Regions from separate parts of the Nonomuraea ferruginea genome, predicted to be linked through region 2. Evidence: predicted binding sites of a transcription regulator. Region 2 holds the regulator's gene; the other holds the start of a gene.

Region 1 (4,378 bases), on a different contig from region 2:
GGCACCGGCGGCGAGATCGCGCCGGACGACCCCGTGGCCCGGCTCATCTCCGCGACGATGGCGCACTACAGGCCCGCGCTCCCGCCTCCCGCGCGCTTCACCGACGAGCAGCTGCGCTCGATCACGGTGCCCGCGCTGGTGCTGGTGGCCGGGCGAAGCGTCATCCACGACCCGGCCCTGGCGGTGCGGCGGGCGCGTGACCTCATCCCCGGCGTGCGCGCCGAGCTGTGGCCGGAGGCGACGCACTCGATCTCCGGCCACTTCGCGGCCGAGGTGAACGAGAGCGTGCTGGAGTTCACCGCCTCCCTGCCTTGAGACCTCCCATACGGAAGACGCCCCGCCTGAGCGGGGCGTCCTCGTACGGGATCAGGCGGCGACGCTGCCGGCCACCTGAGCCGGGACGAGCGCGATGTCCAGGACCTCGCGCACGTCGCTGACCGCGTGGATGGTCAGCTCGTCGCGGACCTCCTGGGGCACGTCGTCCAGGTCCGGCTCGTTGCGCGCCGGGATGAGCACCGTGGAGATGCCCGCCCGGTGCGCCGCCAGCAGCTTCTGCTTGACGCCGCCGATCGGCAGCACCCGGCCGGTGAGCGAGATCTCGCCGGTCATCGCCACGTCCCCGCGGACCTGCCGGCCCGACAGCAGCGAGGCCAGCGCGGTCGTCAGCGTCACGCCCGCCGACGGGCCGTCCTTGGGCACGGCGCCCGCCGGGAAGTGGACGTGCACCGAGCGGTCCTTCAGCGCGGTGACCGGCAGCTCCAGCTCCGCGCCGTGGGAGCGCAGGTAGGACATCGCGATCCTGGCCGACTCCTTCATCACGTCGCCGAGCTGGCCGGTCAGGGTCAGGCCGGTCTCGCCGGTCTCCGGGTCGGCCAGCGACGCCTCCACGTAGAGCACGTCGCCGCCGGCGCCGGTGACCGCCAGGCCGGTGGCCACGCCCGGCACCGAGGTGCGCTGGGCGTTCTCCGGCAGCGACGACTCCGGCACGAACCTGGGCCTGCCCAGGTAGGCGGTCAGGCCGTCGGCGCCGACCGTGACCGGGAGCTCGTCGCCGGCCGCGACCTTGCGCAGGATGCGGGCGACCGACCGCTCCAGGGAGCGGACGCCGGCCTCGCGGGTGTACTCGGTGGCCAGCCTGCGCAGCGCCTCGTCCTCGACGGTGACCTCCTCGGCCGTCAGACCGGCCAGCCCGAGCTGGCGGGGCACCAGGTGGTCGCGGGCGATGGCGACCTTCTCGTCCTCGGTGTAGCCGTCGAGCGTGACGACCTCCATCCGGTCGAGCAGCGGGCCGGGGATCGCCTCCAGGACGTTGGCCGTGGCCAGGAAGAGCACGTCGCTCAGGTCGAGCTCGACCTCCAGGTAGTGGTCGCGGAACGTGTGGTTCTGCGCCGGGTCGAGCACCTCCAGCAGCGCGGCCGTCGGGTCGCCCCGGTAGTCGGCGCCGACCTTGTCGACCTCGTCGAGCAGCACGACCGGGTTCATCGAGCCGGCCTCGCGGACGGCGCGGACGATGCGGCCGGGCAGCGCGCCCACGTAGGTGCGCCGGTGGCCGCGGATCTCCGCCTCGTCGCGGACGCCGCCGAGCGCGACCCGGACGAACTTGCGGCCCATGGCGCGGGCGACCGACTCGCCGAGCGAGGTCTTGCCGACGCCGGGAGGGCCGGCCAGGGCGAGCACGGCGCCGCTGCGCCGGCCGCCCACCACGCCGAGCCCCTTCTCCTGGCGGCGCTTGCGCACGGCCAGGTGCTCGATGATGCGGTCCTTCACATCGGACAGGCCCGTGTGGTCGGCGTCCAGCACCTCGCGGGCGCCGACGATGTCGTAGTTGTCCTCGGTACGCACGTTCCACGGCAGGTCGAGGACCGTGTCGAGCCAGGTGCGGATCCAGCCGGTCTCCGGGGACTGCTCGGAGGTCCGCTCCAGCTTGTCGACCTCCTTGAGTGCGGCCTCGCGCACCTTCCCGGGCAGGTCGGCCGCCTCGACGCGGGCGCGGTAGTCCTCCTCCTCGGTCTCGGCCGAGTCGCCGTTGAGCTCCTTCAGCTCCTTGCGGATGGCGGCGAGCTGCTGGCGCAGCAGGAACTCGCGCTGCTGCTTCTCCATGCCCTCCTGGACGTCCTTGCGGATCGTCTCGGCCACGTCCAGCTCGGCCAGGTGCTCGCGGGACCATTCGACCAGCTTGGCCAGCCGGTCGGCGGGGTCGCCGGCCTCCAGCAGCTCCACCTTCTGGGCGGTGGACAGCCACGGGGTGTAGCCGGAGCTGTCGGCCAGCACCGAGGGGTCGTCGATCTGGTTGACCTGGTCGACCACCTGCCAGGCGCCGCGCTTCTGCAGGATGGTGGTGGCCAGGGCCTTGTACTCCTTGGCCAGCTCGTGGGCGCGCTCACCGGCGGGGACCGCGTCCACGGTCACGGCCTCCACCCACAGCGCCGCGCCGGGGCCGGTCGTGCCGGCGCCCATGCGCACCCGGTCGACGCCGCGGACCACGGCGGCGGGCTCGCCGCCGGGCAGCCGCCCGACCTGCTCGACGACGGCGCGCACGCCGACGGCGCCGTAGCGGCCGTCGATGCGGGGAACGAGGAGCACCTGTGGCTTGTTGCCATCGGATGCCTGGGCCGCGTCGATCGCGGCGCGCACCTCGGAGTCGGACAGGTCCAGGGGAACCACCATGCCCGGCAGCACGACGGCGTCGTCCAGCGGCAGAACCGGCAGGATCAAGCTCTCACTCATGCGAACTCCAAAGGGTTGAGTTATACCGACTCAATTCATCGGAGCCTCGTAATGTTCCCTTGCTTGCCGATGTTCGCTCAGAGCGAGCGTAATCATGTAAGTGATACCTAAGGGTGAGAACGGATCAGACCTGGGTGCGACGCGCGGCGCGCACCCGGCTCGTAGTCTTCAACCGTGTTCTCGGCCGTGCTGCGCCCCATCCCTCTCGTGCTCTACAAGGGCGAGGCCGACCCGCCCACGCCCCGGTCCCGCCGGCTGGCCATGCCGGTGCCGCGCTGGCTCGGGCTGCTGCCGTTCCGCACGCTCGACCTGGTGCGGACGGCCGACGCGCTGCTGGCCCTCATCCTGTTCCTGACCACCTACGACCGGGTCCTCCAGCATGACGAACGCCTGGCCGTCGCCTATCTGGCCGCGCTGGGGGTCGCGGTGCCGCTCGTGCTGCGCGACCGGAGGCCGCTGGCGGCCTGGCGCGCCTCGCTGGCCCTGCTGCCCGCCGGGCTCTGGGTCTCCTTCGAGCTGGGCATCGACTACGAGGACAACCCCTACACCCCGGAGATGGTGCTCTCCTACCTGCTCGTGGCCTACTCGGTGGCGGTGCGCTGCGATCGGCGGATCACCGGCGCTGCCTGGGTGATCAGCGTGCTGGTGATGTGGATCGCCTTCCCCAACGGCATGCCGCTCGGGTCGGTCATCGTGGGCGCCGTCATGCTCCTCGGCTACAACGTTCGGGTGCGGCGCAGCGCCACCGAGCGGCTCGCCCTGGAGGAGCGGCGCAGCCAGGAGGCCATGGGCGCGCAGGCCGTGCTGGAGGAGCGCGCCCGCATCGCCCGCGAGCTGCACGACGTGGTGGCCCACCACATGTCGGTGATCGCGATCCAGGCCGAGGCGGTGCCGCTCAAGGCGGCGGGCGACCCGGCCCAGCTGGAGGCGGGGCTGGCCGGCATCCGCGCGCTGTCGCTGGAGGCGATCGCCCAGCTCCGGCAGGTGCTCGGCGTGCTGCGCGACGAGGAGGGCCGCACCGACACCGCCCCGCAGCCCGGCCTGGAGCAGGTGGACGACCTGGTGGCCAACGCGCGGGCGGCCGGGCTGTCCGTGCTGGTCAGGCGGCCCGAGTCGCTGGAGAGGGTGCCACAGGCGGTGGGCATGTCCGCCTACCGGATCGTGCAGGAGTCGCTGAGCAACGCGATGCGCCACGCCCCCGGCGCGACCGTCGTGCTCGACATCGGCCGCGACGACCACGGCGTGCGCCTGCACATCACCAACGGCCCCGGCTCCTCCCCCGCCCACTCGCCGGGCGCCGGTCACGGGCTCGTCGGCATGCGTGAGCGGGCGGCGCTGCTCGGCGGCACACTGGAGGCGGGGCCGGTCCCGGTGGGAGGCTTCCAGGTGACCGCGGTGCTGCCGACCGGACGGGGTTCAGGGTGATACGGGTTCTGATCGCCGACGACCAGGGCATGGTGCGCACGGGCTTCACCGTGTTCCTGAGCTCCCAGCCCGACATCGTGGTCGTGGGCGAGGCGGGCGACGGGCGGGAGGCGATCGAGCGGGCCGCCGAGCTGGCGCCCGACGTGGTGCTGATGGACGTGCGGATGCCGGTGATGGACGGGCTGGAGGCCACCCGGCGGCTGTGCTCGCCCGGCTCGCGGTCCAA
Region 2 (4,378 bases):
GAAGGCTGGACCGAACCTTACGAACCGGGTGCGCGGATGACCCGGGCGGGAACGTCGAACGCCCGGAGGATGGCCTCCGGGCGTTCGCGTGGGTGTGTCAGGCCCGCTGGACGGACAGCTCGTCGTCGCCGAGGTCGACCAGGACCTTGTCGCCGTCGACGATCTCGCCGGACAGCACCGCCTTGGCCAGCTTGTCGCCGATCGCCGACTGGACCAGGCGGCGCAGCGGGCGCGCCCCGTACATCGGGTCGTAGCCCGTCAGGGCCAGCCACTCGCGGGCCGCCGGCGTGACCTCCAGGGTCAGCCTGCGGTCGGCCAGCCGCTGGGCCAGCCGGTCGACCTGCAGGTCGACGATCCGCGTCAGCTCCTCGGAGCCGAGCGCGTCGAACAGGATCACGTCGTCCAGCCGGTTGAGGAACTCCGGCTTGAACGCGCTGCGCACCGCGCCCATCACGGCCTCGCGCTTCGCGCCGTTCTCCATCGTCGGGTCGACGAGGAAGTGGGAGCCGAGGTTGGACGTCAGGATCAGGATCGTGTTGCGGAAGTCGACCGTGCGGCCCTGACCGTCGGTCAGCCGCCCGTCGTCGAGCACCTGGAGCAGGATGTCGAAGACCTCCGGATGGGCCTTCTCCACCTCGTCCAGCAGCACCACGGTGTACGGGCGGCGCCGGACGGCCTCTGTCAGCTGGCCGCCCTCCTCGTAGCCGACGTAGCCGGGAGGCGCGCCGACGAGCCGGGCGACGCTGTGCTTCTCGGAGTATTCGCTCATGTCGATGCGGGTCATCGCCCGCTCGTCGTCGAACAGGAACTCCGCCAGCGCCTTGGCCAGCTCGGTCTTGCCGACACCGGTCGGGCCGAGGAACAGGAACGAGCCCGTCGGCCTGTCGGGGTCGGCGATGCCGGCCCGGCTGCGCCGCACCGCGTCGGACGCCGCGCGCACGGCCTCGTGCTGGCCGATGAGCCGCTTGCCCAGTTCCTCCTCCATGCGCAGCAGCTTGGCCGTCTCGGCCTCCAGCAGGCGGCCCGCCGGGATGCCGGTCCAGGACGAGATCACCTCGGCGATGTCGTCGGGGCCGACCTCCTCCTTGACCATGGCGTTCTCGTCGGGGGCGGCCTCGGAGGCGGCCTTCAGCGCCTGCTCCAGGCGTGGCACGTCGGCGTACATGACCCGGGACGCGGTCTCGAAGTCGCCGTCGCGCTGCGCCCGCTCGGCGGTGCCGCGCGCCTCGTCGAGCTGCTTCTTCAGCTCGCCGACCTTGTTGAGGCCCGCCTTCTCGTGCTCCCATCGGCCGACCAGGGCGTTCAGCTCCTCCTGGCGGTCGGCCAGCTCCTGGTGGAGCCGCTCCAGGCGTTGCACGGACGCCTCGTCGGTCTCCTTGGAGAGCGCCAGCTCCTCCATCTTCATCCGGTCGACGGTCCGCTGGAGCTGGTCGATCTCCACCGGACGGGAGTCGATCTCCATGCGCAGCCGGGAGGCGGCCTCGTCGACCAGGTCGATGGCCTTGTCGGGCAGGAACCTGCTGGTGATGTAGCGGTCGGAGAGCGCTGCGGCGGCGACGAGCGCGCTGTCGGCGATCTGCACCTGGTGATGGGCCTCGTAGCGGCCCTTCAGCCCGCGCAGGATCGCGATGGTGTCCTCCACCGTCGGCTCGCCCACGTACACCTGCTGGAAGCGGCGCTCCAGCGCAGGGTCCTTCTCGATGCGCTCGCGGTACTCGTCGAGCGTGGTCGCGCCGATCATCCGCAGCTCGCCGCGGGCCAGCATCGGCTTGAGCATGTTGCCCGCGTCCATCGCGCCCTCGGCGGCTCCCGCGCCGACGACGGTGTGGAGCTCGTCGATGAACGTGACGACCTGGCCGTCGCTCTCCTTGATCTCGGCGAGCACGGCCTTGAGCCGCTCCTCGAACTCGCCGCGGTACTTCGCGCCCGCCACCATCGCGCCCAGGTCGAGCCCGATCAGCCGCTTGTTGCGCAGCGACTCCGGCACGTCGCCGGCCACGATCCGCTGGGCCAGGCCCTCGACCACGGCCGTCTTGCCGACGCCGGGCTCGCCGATCAGCACCGGGTTGTTCTTGGTGCGCCGGCTGAGCACCTGCACCACCCGGCGGATCTCCGAGTCGCGGCCGATGACCGGGTCGAGCTTGCCCGAGCGGGCCTGCCCGGTCAGGTCGATGCCGTACTTCTCGAGCGCCTGGTAGGTGTCCTCGGGCGTCTCACTGGTGACCCGGGCGTGGCCGCGTACCTTCTCGAACGCGTCGAGCAGCGCCTGCGGGGTGGCGCCCGCGGACTTCAGCAGGTCGGCGGCCTGGCCGCCGTCGGCGGCGAGGCCCACCAGCAGGTGCTCGGTCGACACGTACTGGTCTTCCAGCCGCTTGGCGTGCTGGGCGGCGGTGTTCATCACCGTGAGCAGGTGGCGGGAGCTCGTCGGCGCCCCCACGGTCGCGCCCTGAGCCTTGGGCAGCGCCGCGAGCTGCTCCTCGGCCTTGGCCCGCAGCGTCCGCCAGTCGGCGCTGACCGCCTCCAGCAGCGGGACGGCGGTGCCGCCCGTCTGCGAGAGCAGCGTGGTCAGCAGGTGAAGCGGGGAGATCTCGGGGTTGCCCTCGGCGGCGGCCCGCCGCATGGCGCCCGAGAGCGCCTCCTGACTCTTCTGAGTGAGCTTGTATTCCATCTACGCCCCCGGTGGCAGCTCGTAACGGATCAGCGCCTTGATCATCTGTAGCTCGGCGCGGAGGCGGTGAACCTCCTCACGCAGCCGCAACGACTCGTTCTCCAGCTCCAGGATCCGCTTGATGCCGGCGAGGTTGATGCCCTCCTCCTGGGAGAGGCGCTGGACCTCGCGCAGCTGGATGATGTCTCTTGTGGAGTAGAGGCGGCCGCGCCCCGCCGTACGGCCCGGACAGACCAGACCGAGCCGGTCGTACTGCCGAAGGGTCTGCGGATGCAGACCCGACAGCTGCGCGGCCACCGAGATCACGTAAACAGGAGTGTCGTCCGACAGGTCGAAGTAGTTGGCGTCCATGGGCTCACTCGCTTCTGGCTCTCAAGATGAGATCGGCCCGCGGGTCCTCGGCCGCTGTGGCGGTGTTGAACTCCGTGAGCAGCTCACGAGACTTGTCGTCGAGCGTCTTCGGCACCATGACCTCGACGCTGGCGAGCAGGTCGCCCTTGGTGCCGTCCTTGCGCGTGACACCCCGGCCGCGGATGCGGAACGTGCGCCCGTTCGGCGTGCCCGAGGGGATGCGCAGTGTCACCGGCAGTCCCTTGAGCGTCGGCACCTTGATCTCGGCGCCTAGCGCCGCCTCCGAGAACGTCACGGGGACCGTGACGGTCAGGTTGTCACCCGACCTGCCGAAGACGGTGTGCGGCTTGACGTGCGTCACGATGTAGAGATCGCCGGATGGGCCGCCGTTCTCGCCCGGTGCGCCCTTGGCCTTGAGCCTGACCCGCTGCCCGTCGGCCACCCCCGCGGGGATGCGCGCCTGGATCGTGCGGGTGCTCTTGGCCCGGCCGTTGCCCTCGCAGACGGGGCAGGGGTCGTCCACGAGCAGCCCGCGGCCCTTGCAGTCGCGGCACGGCTCGGAGAAGGCGAAGTTGCCCAGGTTGCGGCTGGCCGCGCCGGTGCCCTCGCAGGTCGGGCAGACCCGCGGGGTGGTGCCGGCCTTGGCGCCGGTCCCGCTGCACGCGGTGCAGGCCGCCGAGCTGGTCAGCCTGAGCGACACCGTGGTGCCCTCGGCGGCCTCCGTGAACGACAGCGTCACCTCCGACTCGATGTCCTGCCCGCGGCGCGGCCTGGTGGCGGTGCCGGGGCGGGTCGTGCCGCCCCGGTTGAACAGCCCGCCGAACAGGTCGCTGAAGCGGTCGCCCGCCCCCTGGCCGGAGGTCTGCTGACCGGTGCCGCCGAACAGGTCGCCGAAGTCGAACGGGAAACCGCCGCCGCCACCACCCGGACGCTGGCCGCCCACCCCGGAGCCGAACAGCGTGCGCGCCTCGTCGTACTCCTTGCGGCGCTTGCTGTCGGACAGGACGTCGTAGGCCTCGGAGACTTCCTTGAACTTCTTCTCCTTGGCCGTGTCGCCCTGGTTGGTGTCGGGGTGGTACTGCCTGGCCAGCTTCCGGTACGCCTTCTTGATCTCGTCGGCGGTGGCTGACTTGGGCACACCAAGGACGGCGTAGTAGTCCTTCTCCAGGTAGTCCTTGGTGCTCATCTACGGCCCTTCGTCCTCGTCAGTTGTCGTCGTCATCGGACGCGGGTGAGTCGCCCGGCTCGGCCACGGCCACGCGCGCCGGGCGCAGCACCCGGTCGCCCATCTGGTAGCCGAGCTGCAGCACCTCGACCGCGGTCGGCTCGGTCACCTCGGGCGAGTAGCTGTGCATCAGC

Evidence for each region. Region 2 encodes HspR, which represses chaperone genes until heat shock. Its sites were predicted from a motif close to ANTTGAGTCNNNNNGACTCAANT; they were not measured.
Region 1: the regulator HspR is predicted to act here: its motif matches at 2,741-2,763, upstream of lon (endopeptidase La).

Annotation. Positions count from the first base shown of each region.
Region 1 is NZ_BAABFD010000030.1:35,338-39,715, forward strand. Features, by position in the region: gene ABD999_RS39885 (alpha/beta hydrolase) at 1-315, shown strand, start outside; gene lon (endopeptidase La) at 367-2,727, opposite strand; gene ABD999_RS39895 (sensor histidine kinase) at 2,902-4,152, shown strand; gene ABD999_RS39900 (response regulator) at 4,149-4,378, shown strand, end outside.
Region 2 is NZ_BAABFD010000006.1:150,654-155,031, reverse strand. Features, by position in the region: gene clpB (ATP-dependent chaperone ClpB) at 98-2,668, opposite strand; gene ABD999_RS13655 (heat shock protein transcriptional repressor HspR) at 2,669-3,019, opposite strand; gene dnaJ (molecular chaperone DnaJ) at 3,024-4,205, opposite strand; gene grpE (nucleotide exchange factor GrpE) at 4,225-4,378, opposite strand, start outside.